DNA from 2 places in the Amorphus orientalis genome. Region 2 is predicted to be linked to the other one. Evidence: predicted binding sites of a transcription regulator. Region 2 holds the regulator's gene; the other holds the start of a gene.
What was found. Region 2 encodes LexA, which represses DNA repair genes until DNA is damaged. Its sites were predicted from a motif close to TGTTCNNNNTGTGTTCNG; they were not measured.
Positions count from the first base shown of each region.

Region 1: recA (recombinase RecA) is a predicted target of LexA. The motif match lies at 2,505-2,522, and genes of this name have one in related genera.

Region 1 covers NZ_JAUSUL010000005.1:256,734-266,173, forward strand. The annotation lists gene alaS (alanine--tRNA ligase) at 1-392, opposite strand, end outside; gene recA (recombinase RecA) at 1,346-2,437, opposite strand; gene J2S73_RS19920 (DUF2254 domain-containing protein) at 2,728-3,984, shown strand; gene J2S73_RS19925 (ATP-binding protein) at 3,998-6,238, opposite strand; gene J2S73_RS19930 (flagellar biosynthetic protein FliO) at 6,560-7,759, shown strand; gene dksA (RNA polymerase-binding protein DksA) at 7,963-8,379, opposite strand; gene J2S73_RS19940 (AAA family ATPase) at 8,609-9,440, shown strand, end outside.
Region 2 covers NZ_JAUSUL010000002.1:478,538-487,977, reverse strand. The annotation lists gene J2S73_RS10075 (peptidylprolyl isomerase) at 1-1,168, shown strand, start outside; gene trpD (anthranilate phosphoribosyltransferase) at 1,235-2,248, shown strand; gene trpC (indole-3-glycerol phosphate synthase TrpC) at 2,252-3,073, shown strand; gene moaC (cyclic pyranopterin monophosphate synthase MoaC) at 3,081-3,572, shown strand; gene J2S73_RS10055 (molybdopterin molybdotransferase MoeA) at 3,569-4,777, shown strand; gene lexA (transcriptional repressor LexA) at 4,948-5,661, shown strand; gene J2S73_RS10045 (ComEC/Rec2 family competence protein) at 5,706-7,940, opposite strand; gene gltX (glutamate--tRNA ligase) at 8,059-9,440, shown strand, end outside.

The DNA.
Region 1 (9,440 bases), on a different contig from region 2:
GAATAGACGGTCGCCAGCAGCCGGTCCGCCGGCAGGCCGAACTCCTTCGTCACCAGGTTCCAGGCCAGCTCGATCGCCCGGTCCTTGAAATAGTCGCCGAAGGAGAAGTTGCCGAGCATCTCGAAGAAGGTGTGGTGCCGGGCCGTGTAGCCGACATTGTCGAGATCGTTGTGCTTGCCGCCGGCGCGCACGCACTTCTGGGACGTCACCGCACGCGGCGGATCGCGATGCTCCAGCCCGGTAAAGACGTTCTTGAACTGCACCATCCCGGCATTGGTGAACATCAGCGTCGGATCGTTGCGCGGGACGAGCGAACTCGACGGCACGATCTCGTGCCCCTCGCGCTTGAAATAATCCAGAAACGCAGACCGGATTTCGTTGACGCCACTCATCAAGACTACCTGTTCGGGCCGGGAGATCGCACCGGGCATGGGTGTTCCGCGATTTATAGCCTCGGCACCGGTCCTGTCCACCGGACCGATGCGGGCGGAGCGGGATCCGGCCGCACACCCCGGGCTGCGCGGCGCCGGTCCCGTTGGCCGGTCGCAGAGGGTGAGCGGTGCTCGAGGCTCTCCCTGTCCCGATGGCGGCGCATCCGGGCTCCGGGGCCGCATGCCGCAGCCTTCACCGACCGCCGACCTGGGCTCGCGCCTGACCGCGTCGGGAGGCGTCGCCACGCCTTCCGGCGCTCAGGCAGACCACAAATCAACCACACAAGCGGAGGCTGGGGCTGGGCTGAGGCATTGCCTCATCCCCCCGTCCATTCCGGCACAAGCCGGATTCCAAGGCGGGGTCTCAGGCGCCCGTCGTGTCGCCCTGGATGCCGGCCTTCGCCGGCATGAGCGGGTGAGAGGTGGTGCCAACCGATCCAACCTCCGGACCAGCCGGACAGCACCCACCATCGGGCGCCTGCGCGCCGGCCGGTCAAGAGGCGCGGAGCGGAGCGACCGGGACAAGGATCAACTGGCGGGGAGCGGAGCGACCGGGAGAAGGATCAGCTGGCGGGGAGCGGAGCGACCGGCACGAAAGACCAGGCCGCGCCCGCGCAGCCAGCGCGCGACCGCGCGCCGGCCGGTCAGGCCGCGCCCGCACAGCGATGAGCGCAGCGACCTCGTGTGAGCGAAAAAACCGGCCGCCCGGGCGGAAAACCGCTCCGCACTTTTCCTGGCGTTGGCTTTCATTACCGCAACGCCGACCGCGAAACCGGTTCCCACTTTCGCTGGCGTTGGCTTTTTTTTACCGCAACGCCCGGGCGGAAAACCGCTGTGCACTTTTCCTGGCGTTGGCTTTTGTTTACCGCAACGCCGAACGCGAAACCGGTGCCCACTTTCGCTGGCGTTGCTGGTCAGCCCTCCGCGGCCGTGTCGGGTTCGTCGCCGTCCGCGTCCGGTTCCGCCACGCCGACGATCTTCTCCGCGATGAGCCCGGCGTTCTGCCGGATCGCGGACTCGATGGTCGCCGCCACGTCCGGATTGTCACGCAGGAACTGCTTGGAGTTCTCGCGTCCCTGGCCGAGCCGCTGGCTGTCATAGGAGAACCAGGCGCCTGACTTCTCCACGATGCCGGCCTTCACGCCGAGATCGAGCAGCTCGCCGACCTTGGAGATGCCCTCGCCGTACATGATGTCGAACTCGACCTCGCGGAACGGCGGCGCCAGCTTGTTCTTCACCACCTTCACGCGGGTCTGGTTGCCGGTCACCTCGTCCCGGTCCTTGATCGCGCCGATGCGGCGGATGTCGAGGCGGACGGAGGAATAGAACTTCAGCGCGTTGCCGCCGGTGGTCGTCTCCGGCGAGCCGAACATCACCCCGATCTTCATGCGGATCTGGTTGATGAAGATGACCATGCAGTGGGAGCGGGAGATCGAGCCGGTCAGCTTGCGCAGCGCCTGGCTCATCAGCCGCGCCTGCAGGCCGGGAAGCTGGTCGCCCATCTCGCCCTCGAGCTCGGCCCGCGGCGTCAGCGCCGCCACCGAATCGATCACCAGCACGTCGATGGCGCCGGAGCGCACCAGCGTGTCGGCGATCTCCAGCGCCTGCTCGCCGGCATCGGGCTGGGAGATCAGCAGATCCTCGATGTTGACGCCCAGCTTGCGGGCATAGATCGGATCCAGCGCGTGCTCGGCGTCCACGAAGGCGCAGATGCCGCCCTTCTTCTGGGATTCCGCCACCGTGTGCAGCGCCAGCGTCGTCTTGCCCGACGATTCGGGTCCGTAGATCTCCACGATCCGGCCCTTCGGCAGCCCGCCGATCCCGAGCGCGATGTCGAGCCCGAGCGAGCCCGTCGGCACCGCCTCGACCTCGACGGCCGAGCCCTGACCGAGCTTCATGATCGACCCTTTGCCGAACGACCGCTCGATCTGAGAGATCGCGGCCGTCAGCGCCTTGCTTTTGTCCATTGAGGAACCCTCGACCAGTCTCAGATTCGCCTGTGCCATTCGTCGTCTCCTATGTCTCACGACGCCCGGAAGCTTTTCAACGGCGCGATTGTACCTGTTTTGTTCCTGTTCGCAATATGTTCTCGTTCGGGCCGTCGATTTTTCCGCCTTCGGCGCGCTCCGAAAGCCCGGCGTTTGGGCGCCCGCGGGCCGGAACGAACGGAACCGCCGGCGTCCGCCGCGCATTGGACCCAGGCGGTAGGCGCCCAACTTGCCTGTGGAGCGTTCGCCCGGCAGGGTGACGCGGCCCCGCTTCCGGGGATCCCGCGAGGGGGAAGGACGAACGCTCGATGCTTTCGAAATGGCAATGGATCTTCCGCCAGTTCACCCGCAAGCTCTGGGTGCGCGCCACCCTGTTCGCGGTCCTGGCCGTGGTATCGGCGCTGGCTGCCACCGTCATCGCACCGTTCGTCCCGCCCGAAATGCCGACCACGATCGGCGCCGACGCCGTCGACGACATTCTCAACATCCTGGCCTCCAGCATGCTCGCGGTGACCACGTTCTCGCTGAGCGTCATGGTCAGCCACTATTCGATGGTCACCAACAACGTGACGCCACGGGCGACCCGCCTGCTGTTCGAGGATGCCACCGCCCAGAACGCCCTCGGCACGTTCATCGGCACCTTCCTGTTCAGCCTGGTCGGCATCATCGCGCTGTCCACGGACGTCTACGGCGATCGCGGCCGCGTTATCCTGTTCGCCGTCACGCTTCTGGTGATCTTCCTCATCGTCATCACGATGCTGCGCTGGATCGATCACCTGTCGCGGCTCGGACGGATCGAGGAACCGACCGAGCGGGTCGAAAACGTCACCGCCGCAGCGTTCCGGACCTTCGCGGACTATCCGAGCCTGGGCGGTCGCATGCTCACCGGCCGGGACGCCATCCCCGCCGCAGCCGTCCCGGTCCATGCCAGGCGCATCGGCTATGTCCGCCACGTCGACACCAAGGGCCTGTCGGACGTGGCCGAGACCCACGGGCTCGACGTCTATGTGGTGGCCCTGCCCGGAAGCTTCGTCCACCCGAAGGCCCCGCTCGCCTTCGTGATCGGCGACGTTGAAGAGGCGGCGGCCGACCTCCGCGTCCCGTTCGACGTCAGCGACGTGCGGACCTACGACAGCGACCCGCGCTTCGGACTGTCGGTGCTGGCGGAGATCGCGTCGCGGGCGCTGTCGCCCGGCATCAACGACCCCGGTACCGCCATCGACATCATCGGCCGGGCCGTGCGCGTCCTCGCCGGCTGGCAGCAGGAGGCGGCGTCACAGGCCGATGCGGAGATCCTCTACCCCCGGCTCTGGCTGCCGGCGCTGGAGATGGAGGAGCTGTTCGACCACGTGTTTTCGCCGATCGCCCGCGACGGCGCCGGCCACATCGAGGTGCAGATCCAGCTTCAGAAGGCGTTCGCCAGCCTCGCCGAGATCGACCCCGCCGCCTTCGCCGCCGTGGCGCGCGAGCAGTCCCGGCTGGCGCTTGCCCGCAGCGACCGGGCCCTGGATCTGGAGGAGGAAAAGGCGCGGGTGCGCGAGGCCGCGCTCGCCGCCCGCGGCTAGCCCTGCGCGGGGCTCAGCCCGCCGACCGGCCCTCCAGCGCGTCCTTCACCGCCGTCGCCAGCGCCTTCAGCGCAAACGGCTTGGGCAGGAAGGCGAAGTCGAGATCCTCCGGCAGCGTGCGCGAGAAGACGTCCTCGGCATAGCCGGACATCAGGATGATCGGCACGTCGGGGGCGAGCTTGCGCAGTTCCACCGCCAGCGTCGGGCCGTCCATCTCCGGCATCACCACGTCGGACACAAGGAGGTCGATCTCCCCGTCGAGTTCCCGGGCCAGCGCCAGCGCCTCTTCGCCCGTCGGCGCCTGATGCACGACGTAGCCGCGCGTCGACAGCGCCCGCTCGGCGAAGGCGCGGATGGTGTCCTCGTCCTCCACCAGGAGGATGGTGGCGCTGCCGGTCAGGTCTTCCGCGGCGGGTTCGGGCGCCGCGGCCGGCTCCGCAACGGCGCCCACCGGATCGATCCCCGCATCGGCGGCCACCAGCGGCGTGGTCTCCGCCGCCGAAGCCGGCCCGCTCTCCACGCCGGCGAGCGGATCGGCTTCCGCGGCAGCCGTCGCCCGCGGCAACAACACGCGGAAGGTCGTGCCCTCGCCCGGCCGGCTGTCGACCAGGATCGTGCCGCCGGTCTGCTTGACGATGCCGTAGACCGTGGACAGGCCCAGCCCGGTGCCGCGCCCCACCTCCTTGGTGGAGAAGAACGGCTCGAAGATCTTGTCAATCACGTGCTGCGGCATGCCGGTGCCGGTGTCGACCACCTCCACCATCACGAAGTCGCCGGGGGCGATCCCGTCGTCGACCATCTTCGCGACGGCGTCGGCCGACAGGTTGGTGGTGCGGATGATCAGCTCGCCGCCGTCGGGCATTGCGTCGCGGGCGTTGACCGACAGATTGATGATCACCTGCTCGAGCTGGCTCACGTCCGCCAGCACCGGCCACAGATCGCGGCCGTGGACCACCTTCAGCGTCACCTTCTCGCCCAGCAGCCGGTCCAGCATCACGGTCAGGTCGGCCAGCACGTCGGTCAGGTGCAGCCGGCTCGGGCGCAGGGTCTGCCGCCGGGAATAGGCCAGAAGCTGCTTGACCAGCCCCGCCGCCCGGTTGGCGTTCTGCTTGATGTTCATGATGTCCTGGAACGACGGATCGGTCGGCCGGTGGTTCATCAGAAGCAGGTCGGAAAAGCCGATGATCGCCGTCAGGATGTTGTTGAAGTCGTGCGCCACGCCGCCGGCGAGCTGGCCGACGGCCTGCATCTTCTGGCTCTGGGCGAACTGCATCTCCAGCGCGCGCTGCTCGGTGGTGTCGACTGCGTAGACGATGGCGAGCCCGGCCCCGCCGGCCTCCGTGCCGTCCTCGGAGAACGGCGCCACATAGAGGCGTACCGCCCGGGGCGGCTCGCCCTCCAGCGTCACGTCGATGGGCGCGGAGAGGTCCTCGCCGTCGGTCCCCCGGGTGACGGCACCGATCAGCGCGGTGCGGTCGGGCTCGGCCACGGCCTGCCACAGATCGGCGTCGGCCTCGGCACGGCCCTGCCCGCCGCCGAACAGAAGCCGCCAGAACCGGGGCGTGGCCTCGGCGATCGCGCCGTCCTTTGAGACCAGCGCAAGCGCCACCGGCATCCGGTCGAAGATCGCCGCCAGCGACGCCGGCTCGGCCGGTGCGGCGGTCGATGGCGCCGGCAGGATGGAAAAGACCAGACCGTCGGAGGCCCGTCCGGCCGGCATCACCTGGATGTCGAGGCTTTCCGCCTCCCCCGCCCGGCCGAGGGTGAGGCGCGCCCGCCCCGGCTCGCCCTCGCCTGCCTGCCGCACGGCCCTGTAGAGCGCGGCGGCGGCATCGGGATCGGACGCGGCCCAGCGGAGCGGCGTCGCCAGGCGGGAGAAGCCGAACCGGCGGTTCATGGCGTGATAGGCCGCGTTGGCCCGGCGCGGCAGCCCGCCGCGCGACGACACCAGAACCGGATAGGGCAGCGCGTCGATTACCTCGCCGCCCGCGTTGGCCCGGCGGCGCGCCCGTCCGCCGCTGGTGCGCCAGAACAGGAGACCGCCGGTCCCGGCGACCGCGCCCAGCCCGGCAAGCGAAGCCGCCGTCGCCGGAGCAACGTCCAGCGCGACCAGCGCCACGCCCGCCACGACCGCGGCCGCAACGACGGACGCCGCCGCCACGACCGTTTCCGCCGTCCGTTCGATGCCCGAATACCGGGCCGGTGCCTGTCCGATCTCGTCCACGATGGCGAATTCCCGCTCTGGCCGAATCACGTGATTCGGTTCTTCCTTGACACGATGCGGCAGATTGTGGCGAGCGCGCGGAGGCGTTCCGCCCAAATCTGGATTTGCCAGGACTGGCGGAAACCTCTTTAACCGGACACCCGGCATGTGCCCGGAAACAACCGATATCCGGCGGTTTCGAGTCCGTGGTCGGGGCGCCGGTGCCGGACTCCGCGGTGGACACGGCCCGGTCGATCAGCCTCGCGCAATCGCCCGTGGATAAAATCGGGCTAGTGTCGTCTGTGAAATTTCCGGCCCTGCGGGACCATGTCGGTCCGTGCGGCGGTCCTTCGAAGTGAATTGGGGGTAGGTATGGGTGGTTGGCTTTCGGCCACGTTCGGATTGGAACCCGGCTTCGCGAGCGGCGTCGGCTTCGTGGTGACGCTTGCGCTCCTGGCGGCGATCGTCTGGGCGATCGTTACGGTCGCGCGCAACAGCGGCTTCGGCCGCTTCGGCCGGCCCAAACGCAGCCGGCAGCCGCGCCTCGCGGTCATGGACGTGACCGAGGTCGATCACCGGCGCCGCCTCGTGCTGGTGCGCCGCGATCACGTCGAGCATCTGATCCTGATCGGCGGTCCCTCCGATGTGGTCGTGGAGGAGAGCATCCTGCGCGCCGGCGCGGGCGATCAGACCTGGTCCCAGGGCGAGCGGACCCTCGAGCCCGTGGCGGACGGTGCGGCCGCAGAGCCGGCCCCGACGCCCGCCGCGGCCGCCGCCCCGGCGGAGACGGCCGTCCCCCCGCAGGCCGCACCGGCGGCTGCCGATCCCGAACCGCGGGCCCGCCCCGCACCGGCTGCCCGGGCACCGTCGCGCGAAGGCGAGGCCAGGAGGGCAGCATCCCCGCAGCGCAGCTTTGCACCGCGCCCCGTGCCCCAGCCCCAGGCCGAGACCGGTGCCGATCCCTCCGACCAGCCGCGCCCGCAGCGCCCGACCGACCCTGCCAACGATCCGCGCCGGCGCTTTCGCGAAGCCGGCAAGCCTGAGACGGCCGGCGCCGCGCGCAGCAGTGAACAGGCCGCCAGCCGCTGGACCCGCTCCGAATCAACGCCGGGCGCTACGCCGCGCTCCGCGGCCGGTGCGCCGTCTGCGACCCGGAGCCCCGCACCCGATGCCGGGCGCGGCATGGCGCCCCGGACCACCCCGACCGCGTCCCGACCGGCGGCGACGGCGGCCCCCAAGGGCCCCGCACCCGTGCCGGTCCCGGTTCCCGGACAGGGATCCGGGTCCGAAGAGGATGCGCCGACGGTCGTGATGCCCCAGGAGGAGCGCCAGGACGCCGCCGCGACAGCCCCGGAAACGGCCGAAGCGCAGACCCCTGCCGCCGACAAGCCAACCCAGGGCCAGACAGTGTCGCCGTCCGCGCCGACCGCAGACCCCACGGCGCCCACCCCGGAGTCCGACCCGTCGGCATCCTCTCAGGAGTCGACCTCCGAATCGGACGAGGACGACGGCATCCTGGATCTCGAGGACGAGATGGCCCGGCTGCTCAAGGGCGTCGGCGGCAGCCGCTGACCCACGCTCGCTTCCGCCCCGCTCCGTCGTCCCCCCGGGATCGCGGAGCGGGCCGGACGAACCGATCGGCCACGTTCCGGCTGATCTCACCCGGCACGCCCCCGGACAAAAAAAGGGCCGGACTCCCTCCGGAGCCCGCCGCGTCGTCAGTCGGGAGCACGGTCATGGCCTAGGCCCGCCGTCGCCCCTCTGGCAGTCTCGCCTCAATCGTCGCGATAGATGCGCTCGCGACGTTCGTGCTGTTCCTGAGCCTCGATCGAGAGTGTCGCGATCGGGCGGGCATCGAGGCGCTTGAGCGAAATCGGCTCGCCCGTCTCCTCGCAATAGCCGTAGCTGCCGTCTTCGATCCGCTGCAGCGCCGCGTCGATCTTCGCGATCAACTTGCGCTGTCGGTCCCGGGCCCTCAGTTCGATCGCCCGGTCGGTTTCCGACGAGGCACGATCGGCCAGGTCGGGATGGTTGCTGGAGTCCTCTTGGAGTTGCTCGAGCGTCTCCTTCGCCTCCCGCAGGATGTCATCCTTCCATGCGAGCAGCTTTTTGCGGAAATACGCCCGCTGCCGTTCATTCATGAACGGCTCGTCCTCCGAGGGTCGATAGTCTACGTCGATCTCAACCGCCATGAAGCGTCCTCGGCACGCGCTGAAAGCGGCGCCTTTATAGCGATGGCCCACCCGAACGACAACGGCATTGCGAGCGCCTTTTCACATCCTTTGCGCGTTGCCGCCTCGAACCGCACCTGATGCGCCCGGCCGGCGCAAAGGTTTGCGGGGGTTCGGGGATCGTATATGCGTGACGAAACGGATCCGGCCCCAAGACGGATCCCGCCGCTCCCGATCTGCGAGGTTGAGAATGCGCTTCGAAGGCTCCGCCGACTACGTCGCGACAGAGGATCTGCGCGTTGCCGTGAATGCCGCCATCACCCTGGAACGCCCGCTTCTGGTCAAGGGCGAGCCGGGAACCGGCAAGACCGTGCTGGCGCGGGAGATCGCGAGCGGCCTCGGCCTGCCGATGCTGGAATGGCACATCAAGTCCACCACGAAGGCGCACCAGGGCCTCTACGAGTACGACGCTGTGTCGCGGCTGCGCGACAGCCAGCTCGGCGATCCGCGGGTGTCCGACATCGCCAACTACATCAAGCGCGGCAAGCTCTGGGAGGCGTTCGTCTCCGAAGAGCGGCCGGTTCTCCTCATCGACGAGATCGACAAGGCCGACATCGAGTTCCCCAACGACCTCCTCCAGGAACTCGATCGGATGGAGTTCTTCGTCTACGAGACCGGCGAGACGGTGAAGGCGGCCCGGCGGCCGATCGTCATCATCACCTCGAACAACGAGAAGGACCTGCCCGACGCCTTCCTGCGCCGGTGCTTCTTCCACTACATCCGCTTCCCCGACCCCGACACCATGGCCGAAATCGTTGAGGTGCATTTCCCCGGGATCAAGCAGCGCCTGCTCCAGGAAGCCCTCGGCGTGTTCTTCCAGGTGCGCGAGGTGCCGGGCCTGAAGAAGAAGCCCTCGACCTCGGAGCTTCTGGACTGGCTCAAGCTGCTCCTGAACGAGGACATCGACGAGACGGTGCTGACCGAGCGCGATCCCAAGAAGGTGATCCCGCCGCTTCACGGCGCGCTTCTGAAGAACGAGCAGGACGTGCACCTGTTCGAACGGCTCGCCTTCATGGCCCGGC
Region 2 (9,440 bases):
CGATCCCGCTTCGGTCAGCGAGGACGACGTTCGCCAGGCGTACGAATCCGGCGAGTTCGGCACGCCGGAGCGCCGCCACGTCCAGCAGGTGGTGTTCGGCGACCGCGCTGAGGCCGAGGACGCCGCCGACACGCTGTCGTCGGGCGGGACCTTCCAGGAGGTCCTCACCGCCGCCGGGCGGACCATGAACGACGTCGATCTCGGCGTGGTCAGCCGCTCCGACATCGTCGATCCGGCCGTGGCCGACGCCGCGTTCTCGATGGAGGAACCCGGCACCGAGATCGTCGACGGGCGGTTCGGAACCGTGCTGGTGCGCGTGAGCGAGATCCAGCAGGCCGACCGCCAGCCCCTGGAGGAGGTCGCAGGCTCGATCCGTGACCGGCTCGCCCGCCAGGCGGCCCAGGACGAGGTGGTCGATCTCTACGACGAGGTTGAGGACGCCTTCGCCGGCGGCGCCACGATCGCCGAGGTCGCCGACCGGTTTGGCCTGTCGCTGCGCAACGTGCCGGCCGTCAGTGCCGCCGGTGCCGCCCCCGATGGCAGCACCGTCCAGCTTCCGGCCAAGCAGGAGCTCCTCTCCGACGCCTTCGACACGGAGGTCGGCGCCGACAATCCGCCGATCCAGGTCAGCTCGACCGACTATGTCTGGTACCGGGTCAGCGACGTGACGCCGGCCCGCGACCGGGAGCTCGACGAGGTCCGCGGACAGGTCTTCGCCGCCTGGACCGAGGATCAGGTCGCCACACGGATCGCCGAGGCGGCCGACGAGGCGGCCGAACGCATCCGCAACGGCGAGAGCATCGACGCCGTGGCCGATTCGCTGGGTGCGACCCTGCAGACATCGGAGCCGTTCACCCGGCAGGGCAGCATCAACGGCCTTCCGTCCGCTGCCGTGTCCGAGGCGTTCTCCGGTCCGCAGGACACCGTGGCAACCACCACCGCGTCCCAGGGCCAGCAGGCTGTGCTTCAGGTCGCATCGGTAAACCGCCCGGCCTTCTTCGCGGAAGCCGCCGACAACGTTCCTGCGCGGCAGCGGCTGGAGCAGTCGCTGGGCGATGCGCTGGTCGGGGCCTATGTCTCGGCGCTCGAGCAGGAACGGCCTGTGCAGGTGAACCAGCAGATGCTGAACCAGATCGTCGGCGTTCCGGGTAGCGGCGCCGGCTCGTAAGTCCATCGACTGACCATCGGGCGACCGGGTCGGACAGACGGCCCTGTCGCTAGGGGGAGACAGCGCATGTCCGACTTGAAGGCCCTTCTCGACAAGGCCGCCCAGGGCGACACGCTGAGCCGCGAGGAGGCCCGCCGGGCATTCGACATCATGATGTCGGGCGAGGCCACGCCTTCGCAGATGGGCGGACTGCTGATGGCGCTGCGCGTGCGCGGCGAGAGCATCGACGAGATCACCGGCGCCGTGGAGACGATGCGCGAGAAGATGGTCCGCGTCGACGCGCCGGCCGATGCCATCGACATCGTCGGAACCGGGGGCGACGCCAAGGGGAGTTACAACGTCTCCACCTGCTCCGCGTTCGTCGTCGCGGGCGCCGGCATCCCGGTCGCCAAGCACGGCAACCGGGCCCTCTCCTCGAAATCGGGTGCCGCCGATGTGCTCACCGCGCTCGGCATCGACATCGAGATCGGGCCGGAGCGGATCGGCACCTGCATCCGCGAAGCCGGTCTCGGCTTCATGTTCGCGCCCGCCCACCACGCCGCCATGAAGCACGTCGGCCCGACGCGGGTCGAACTCGGCACCCGGACGATCTTCAACATCCTCGGTCCGCTTTCCAATCCGGCCGGTGTCTCCCGCCAGCTCGTCGGCGTGTTCGACAGGCAGTGGATCGAGCCGCTGGCGCACGCCCTCGGCAAGCTCGGCTCGGCCAAGGCCTGGATCGTGCACGGGGCCGACGGGCTGGACGAGATTACGGTCACCTCGGAGACCTACGTCGCCGCGCTCGAGAACGGCGAGGTGTCGACCTTTTCGATCAAGCCGGAGGACGTGGGCTTGCAGCGCTGGCCGCTTTCGGAGCTGATCGGGGGCGACTCCCATAAAAACGCCACAGCGCTGCGCGAGGTGCTGGAAGGACGCGCCGGTCCCTATCGCGACATCGTCCTGATGAACGCGGGAGCGGCATTCCTGGTCGCCGACCGTGTCGCATCGCTCGAGGCGGGCGTTGCGCTGGCGGCCGAGACCATCGACAGCGGCCGGGCGCTCGACGCACTCGGCCGGCTGATCGCGGCATCGAACGAGTAGTGAATGACCGATATTCTGAGCAAGATCGAAGCCTACAAGCGCGAAGAGATCGAAGCGGCCAAGGCCGCGGTGCCTCAGGCGGACATCGAGACCGAAGCGCGCGACGCGCCCCCGCCCCGCGGCTTCCGTGCTGCGCTCGAGGCGGCCATCGAAGCCGGCAGGCCCGGGCTCATCGCCGAGATCAAGAAGGCGAGCCCGTCGAAGGGTGTCATCCGCGAAGACTTCGAACCGACCGAGATCGCGAACGCCTATATGGCCGGCGGCGCTTCCTGCCTGTCGGTGCTGACCGACGGCCCCTCTTTCCAGGGCTCACCGGAGATCCTGAAGGCGGTGCGTGAGGCGGTCGAGCTGCCGATCCTGCGCAAGGACTTCCTGTTCGACCCCTATCAGGTGTTCGAGGCGCGGGCCTGGGGCGCGGACGCGATCCTGGTCATCATGGCCGCCGTCGACGACGCCACGGCGACCCGGCTCGTCGAGACGGCGCACAATCTCGGCATGGACGCCCTCATCGAGGTCCACGACGCGGAGGAACTCGCCCGCGCCATCGAGATTCCGGCCGTCCTGATCGGCGTGAACAACCGCAACCTCAAGACCTTCGAGACCTCGCTGGAGACCTCCGAGCGGCTCGCCCCGCACATTCCGGGCAACCGGCTCCTGGTCGCCGAATCCGGCATCAACTCCGTCGACGACGTCTCCCGGCTTTCCCGGGCCGGCTTCGATGCGTTCCTGGTCGGCGAGAGCCTGATGCGGCAGGACGATATCGAGACCGCCACGCGCGACCTGATCGCCGTGGATGCCCTGCGCACCGACGCCGCGGCCCAGTAGGCCGGTCATGTCGGGCGGCTCCCTCACCCATCTCGACGAGACCGGGGCGGCCCGCATGGTGGACGTCTCCGAAAAGGACGTCACCCGGCGCGAGGCCGTCGCCACCGGAAACGTCACCATGCGCGCGGAGACGCTCGAGGCGATCCTGGCCGGCCAGATCAAGAAGGGCGACGTGTTTGCCACAGCGCGCATCGCCGGCATCATGGCCGCCAAGCGGACCCACGACCTGATCCCGCTGTGCCATCCGCTGCCGGTCTCCTCGGTGAAGGTGGAGATCGAACCCGACCGGAACCTGCCCGGCCTGACCGTCACGGCGACGGTCGGCGTCGACAGCAAGACCGGCGTGGAGATGGAAGCGCTGACGGCGGCGAGCGTTGCCTGCCTGACCATCTACGACATGGCCAAGGCCGTGGAGCGCGGCATGGTCGTCGGCGACATCCGTCTGCTTGCCAAGTCGGGCGGGCGATCCGGCGACTGGCAGGCCGGAGCCGCCGAATGAGCCTGCTGCCGGTCGCACACGCGCGGGCGCGGGTGCTCGACGGAGCCGACCGCCTCGGCATCGAGACCGTGTCCCTGGCGGACGCGGGCGGCCGTGTTCTCGCCGCGGACCTCGCCGCCACCCGGTCGCAGCCGCCCTTCCCCGCCTCCGCCATGGACGGCTATGCCGTGCGCGCCGACGATGCCCGCGTGGCCGGTGCCCGTCTGAGGGTCGCAGGCGTTTCCGCGGCCGGACGCCGCTATCCCGGCACGCTCGCCCCCGGAGAAGCCGTCCGGATCTTCACCGGCGCGCCGGTTCCCGAAGGCGCCGAAACCATCCTGATCCAGGAAAACGCGGAGCGGATCGACGAGGAGACCGTGGAGGTTGCCGTTCCCGTCGAGCCCGGCCGGCACATTCGCGCGGCCGGCCTGGATTTCGAGGAAGGGCAGCCTCTTCTGACCGCCGGAACGCGGCTCGGCGTCCGCCACATCGCGCTTGCCGCCGCTATGAACCATCCCGAGCTTCCGGTCGCCCGGCGTCCGCGGGTCGCGCTGATCGCCACCGGGGACGAACTCGTCCCGCCCGGCGCTGTCCCCGGTCCGGACCAGATCGTCGCCTCGAACACCCCGGCGCTGGCCGCGATGATTGCGGCCGCTGGCGGCGAGCCCCTCGATCTCGGGATCGTCCCCGACGCACGGGAAGCCACCGCCGATGCCCTCGCCAGGGCAAGGGCGAGCGGCGCGGACGTGATCGTCACCCTCGGCGGCGCCTCGGTCGGCGAGCACGATCTGGTCAAACAGGCGTTCGGCGACGTCGGCATGGAGCTCGGCTTCTGGAAGATCGCCATGCGGCCCGGAAAGCCGCTGATCTTCGGCCGGCTGAGCGATCTCAGGGTGCTCGGACTTCCGGGTAACCCGGTCTCCAGCCTGGTCTGCGCCCTTCTGTTCCTGACGCCGCTTCTGCGAGCCCTTCAGGGCGACACCGATCCCGGACCGTGGTTCGAGCCCGCGGTCCTAGCCTCGGACATGCCGGCCAACGGCGACCGAGAGGACTATGTCCGCGCCCGGGTGGCGGAAAGCCCGACCGGGCCCCCGCTGGTGGAGCCGTTCTCCGTGCAGGACTCATCGATGCTCTCCACCCTCGCCGTTGCGAAGGCGCTCCTGGTCCGTCCAGCCCACGCGCCCGACGCCCGCGCCGGCGAGACCTGCCGGATCATCCGGCTCTGACACCGTCGGACACACTGCCCGCCACACCGTGGCCTTACACTGTTCTCCGTTTCCACCTTCCATCGGGTAACCGGCCATTAACCCTTGCGGAACACATATGGAACGCGTAGTGTTCGTTCCTGATTTGTACGCATTTGCGATGCGCCGGACCGAGGGGTGGGGCCGAAGACATGTTGACCCGCAAGCAACACGAACTCCTGATGTTCATCCATGAGCGACTGAAGGAGACCGGGGTCCCGCCGTCGTTCGACGAGATGAAGGAAGCGCTCGACCTGCGCTCCAAGTCCGGCATTCACCGGCTGATCACGGCGCTCGAAGAGCGTGGCTTCATCCGGCGCCTGCCGAACCGCGCACGGGCACTGGAAGTGCTGCGGCTTCCCGAGTCGGCCAATGCCGGCCTTGCCGGCCCGCGCACCAAAGGCTTCGCGCCGGAAGTGATCGAGGGCTCGCGCGGCAAGGCGCCGCCGGTCCCCGCCCGGGAGCCCGAGCCCGCGGAGATCGCCGGCCTGACCGTCCCCGTGATGGGCCGCATTGCTGCCGGCGTTCCGATCGCCGCCATCCAGACCGAAAGCCATCAGATCACCGTCCCGGCCGACCTCGTTGGCGGCGGAGAACACTTCGCGCTGGAGGTCCGTGGCGATTCCATGATCGAGGCAGGCATCCTCGACGGCGACACGGTGCTGATCAAACGGTCCGACACTGCCGACAGCGGCGACATCGTTGTGGCGCTCGTCGACGATGAGGAAGCCACGCTGAAGCGGCTGCGGCGCAAGGGCGGGTCCATCGCGCTGGAAGCGGCCAATCCGGCCTATGAGACGCGGATTTTCGGACCCGATCGGGTGCGCATCCAGGGCAAGCTCGTCGCCCTGTTCCGCAGCTATTGAGCGGTTTCGGGCCGAACGGACACCGGCGGTCTTCCAGAACCGCGTTATCTCCTGATCACAGGTCGTGCGCTCCACGGTCGCGGCACCGGCGGGCGGGCCCGCTCGATCCGGTATCCGGGCGGATCCTTTATGCGAAAGAGCGCGAGAGCACCCTGCTCCATCAGCATGTGACGGTCGATCACCAGCCGAGGCCCCTCGCACCCGGCGGGACGGGTGTGGCGTGTCACCAGGATCTCCGCCCTGCGGCAATCCAATAGAAATGCCTGGGACTGCTCCACGAAGGCGATCCGGCGGCCACCGATGTCGCCGGGACCGCGGGCAATCGGCAGCGTGCAGCCGAACGGGTCGCAGCTGACGCCGGCGCGCACCGTGACGTCTTCCAGAGGACGCGGATCGCCGTCGGCCCTGAGCCACATCGCGGCCGCGAAATCCCCGCCCCGTGCCGTCGCGATTGTCAGGCGACCGTCGGTGCCGCGGGCAGCGACCGTGCGGCCGTCGTCGGAGACCAGGATATCCGGACGGGCGGCTGCAGGCGTCAATGCCAGCCCGGCCAGGACCAGCGGCAGGCCGAGAACCCGCCAGCGGGCCGTCCAGAGCGCGAGCCAGAGCAGTCCGGCCGCCATCAGAAGCACCGCTGCCGCGGGCATGCGGCCCACATGGCCGGCATCGCCGCCCAGGGACGCGACCCGTTTGGCGACGGCCACGACCCCGTCCAGGCCCCAGCCCATCGCAGCGAGCGGGACCGGGTCGACACCGAGCGGCATCACCGCCACCGACAGCACCCCCATGGGCATCACGATCAGGGTCACGAGCGGCATGGCCAGAAGGTTGCCGAGAAGGCCGAACACGGCGATCCGCTGAAAATGGAAGGCGCCGATCGGGCCGGTCGCGAGACCGGCGATCAGGGAGGTCAGCGCCAGGCCTGCGATCCAGAGGGCAGCCAGCCGCAGCACCCGAAGAACCGGGCCGCGTCGGGGCGGAGGCCGGTCGGCCCGCTCGCGCGAGGCCAGATACTCGTAGCCGGCGACCAGCGCGATGACGGCCGCGAACGACATCTGGAAGCCCGGCGATACGACGGCGGCCGGGTCGAACAGCATGATCGCAAGCGCGGCCACGGCGACCGAGCGCAGGGTCAGGGCCGGCCGGTCGGCGAGCACCGCCACGAGCGCCACGGCGAGCATCACGAAGGCCCGTATGGTCGCCACCGCCCCGCCGGAGACGATCAGATAGAACAGCCCTGCCGCGAGCGCCGCTGCCGCCGCCCATTTCTTGATCGGATAGCGCAGCGCGACCGGCGGTATGGCGGCAAGGCTCAGCCTCAGCACGGCGAACACGGTGCCGGCCACCAGCGCCATGTGCAGCCCGGAAATCGCCAGGATGTGGCCGAGCCCGGACGCCCGCAAGGCCTCCTGTGTCGATTCGGGTATGCCGCCGCGATCGCCGACCAGGAGAGTGGCGGCCAGTTCCCCGTTCTCGCCGGGAAGGGCGGCGCGCAGCCGCCCGGCAATCCGCTCGCGCACCCCCGCGACCGCTGCCTTGGCACGAAGCAGGAGCGGCGGCGGCCCGAGATCGGCCGGGCGCGGCTGGCCATAGGAAAAACCGGTCCCGCCGATCCGCTGGAAGAACAGGCTGCGGGCGCCGTCGTAGGCGCCCGGCGCCACAGGCCCCCGCGGCGGCGCCAGCCTGACCAGAGCCGTCAGCCCTTCGCCGACGTCGAGCGGGTCCTCCCGTCCCCGGCTGGTGAAGCGCACGCGCGCCGGCGTCTCGGCGGGGTCGAGCCGCGACAGGCTTTCGACCCGGACCACGTAGCGCACGGCTCCGTCCGGCCGGGGCTCGCGCCGTTCCACGAACCCGGTCAGGGTATGGGTGCCTTCCCAGCCCAGAACAGGCGCCGCGACCCGGGCCGTCTGGCCCGCCGCCGCCGCAACCCCGAAGGCAACCGATGCTGCCATCGCCAGCGCCGCGAACACCGGCGGTCGGCGGCGGCTGGCCATCGCTCCGGCCACGAGCGCCCCGGCGAGCGCAAGCATCGTCGGCCAGTGCGGCTCGCGGGGAAGCGCGAAATAGACCGCCACCCCGACGGCCACGGCGACCGGCAGCCACAGGACGCCCCGGCCCCGGTCGAGATCCAGGTGAAGACAGTCCGACAGCCATTCCGCGCATCGCCCCGGCAGGGCACCGAGCGCGGCGAAGCGGCCCGGCGGGACGAACGGAAGTCGCCGGCGCGATGACCGCGCCTGCCCCGACCGTGCGTCCTTCCGGTCGCGCGTCGTCGCCACAAGCCCCTCCCGTGCGTTCACGCCCGGCGCACGGCGTGCTAAACGACCCCCGCCCCGCGCCCTCGATCTTCACCCTGAGGTAGAATGCGGGAAAAACGGATAATCGAAAGAGGCAAACATGTCGGCGCCCGTGGTCACGCGCTTCGCTCCCTCCCCGACCGGCTTTCTCCACATCGGCGGCGCGCGCACCGCTCTGTTCAACTGGCTCTATGCGCGCCACACCGGCGGACGGATGCTTCTGCGCATCGAGGACACCGACAAGGAACGGTCCACCGAAGCCGCCATCGCCGCCATCCTGGACGGCCTGACCTGGCTCGGCATCGAGTGGGACGACGCCCCCGTGTTCCAGTCCCTGCGCGCGGATCGCCACGCCGAGGTCGCCTACGCGCTGCTGGAGAGCGGTCAGGCCTATCGCTGCTACGCCTCGGCGGAGGAGCTTACCGAAATGCGCGAGAAGGCCCGCGCCGAGGGCCGTCCGCCGCTCTATGACCGCCGCTGGCGCGACCGCGACCCGTCCGAGGCGCCGGAGGGTGTGGATCCGGTGATCCGCATCAAGGCGCCGCTGGACGGCGAGACGGTCATCGACGACCACGTCCAGGGCCGCGTGTCCTTCGCCAACAAGGACCTCGACGACTTCATCATCATGCGCTCCGACGGATCGCCGACCTACATGCACGCCGTCGTGGTCGACGATCACGACATGGAGGTCAGCCACATCGTGCGCGGCGACGACCATCTGACCAACGCCGCCCGTCAGACGCTGATCTACAAAGCCATGGGCTGGGACGTGCCGAGCTTTGCCCACATCCCCCTCATCCACGGCCCCGACGGCGCCAAGCTCTCCAAGCGCCACGGCGCGCTCGGTGTCGAGGCCTATCGGGCGATGGGCTATCTGCCGGAAGCGCTGCGCAACTATCTGGTCCGCCTGGGCTGGAGCCACGGCGATACCGAGATCTTCTCCACCGAGGAGATGATCGAATGGTTCGATCTGGACCAGATCGGCCGTTCGCCGGCGCGCTTCGATTTCGCCAAGCTGGAGAATCTCAGCGGCCACTACATCCGCTCCGCCAGCGACGAGCGGCTGCTTCAGGCGATCGACGACCTGCTGCCTCATCTGGAGGACGGCGACGCGATCGCCAATGCCCTCACGCCGGACGCCCGGACCCGTCTGACCCACGCCATGCCCGGGCTGAAGGAGCGCGCCAAGACGTTGCTGGAGCTCCTGGATGCCGCCGCCTATGTCTGGGTCACGCGGCCGATCACGCCCGACGAGAAGGCCGGCAAGGTGCTGGACGCCGACGCGCGGACGCATCTGAAGGCGATTGCCGATCGCCTGTCCGAGCTTGCCACCTGGACCGCAGCCGACACGGAAAGCGTCGTCCGCGCCTATGCCGAAGAGACCAGCCTGAAGCTCGGCAAGGTGGCGCAGCCGCTGCGCTGTGCGCTCACCGGCCGAACCACGTCGCCGCCGGTCTTCGACGTGCTGGAAACCCTGGGACG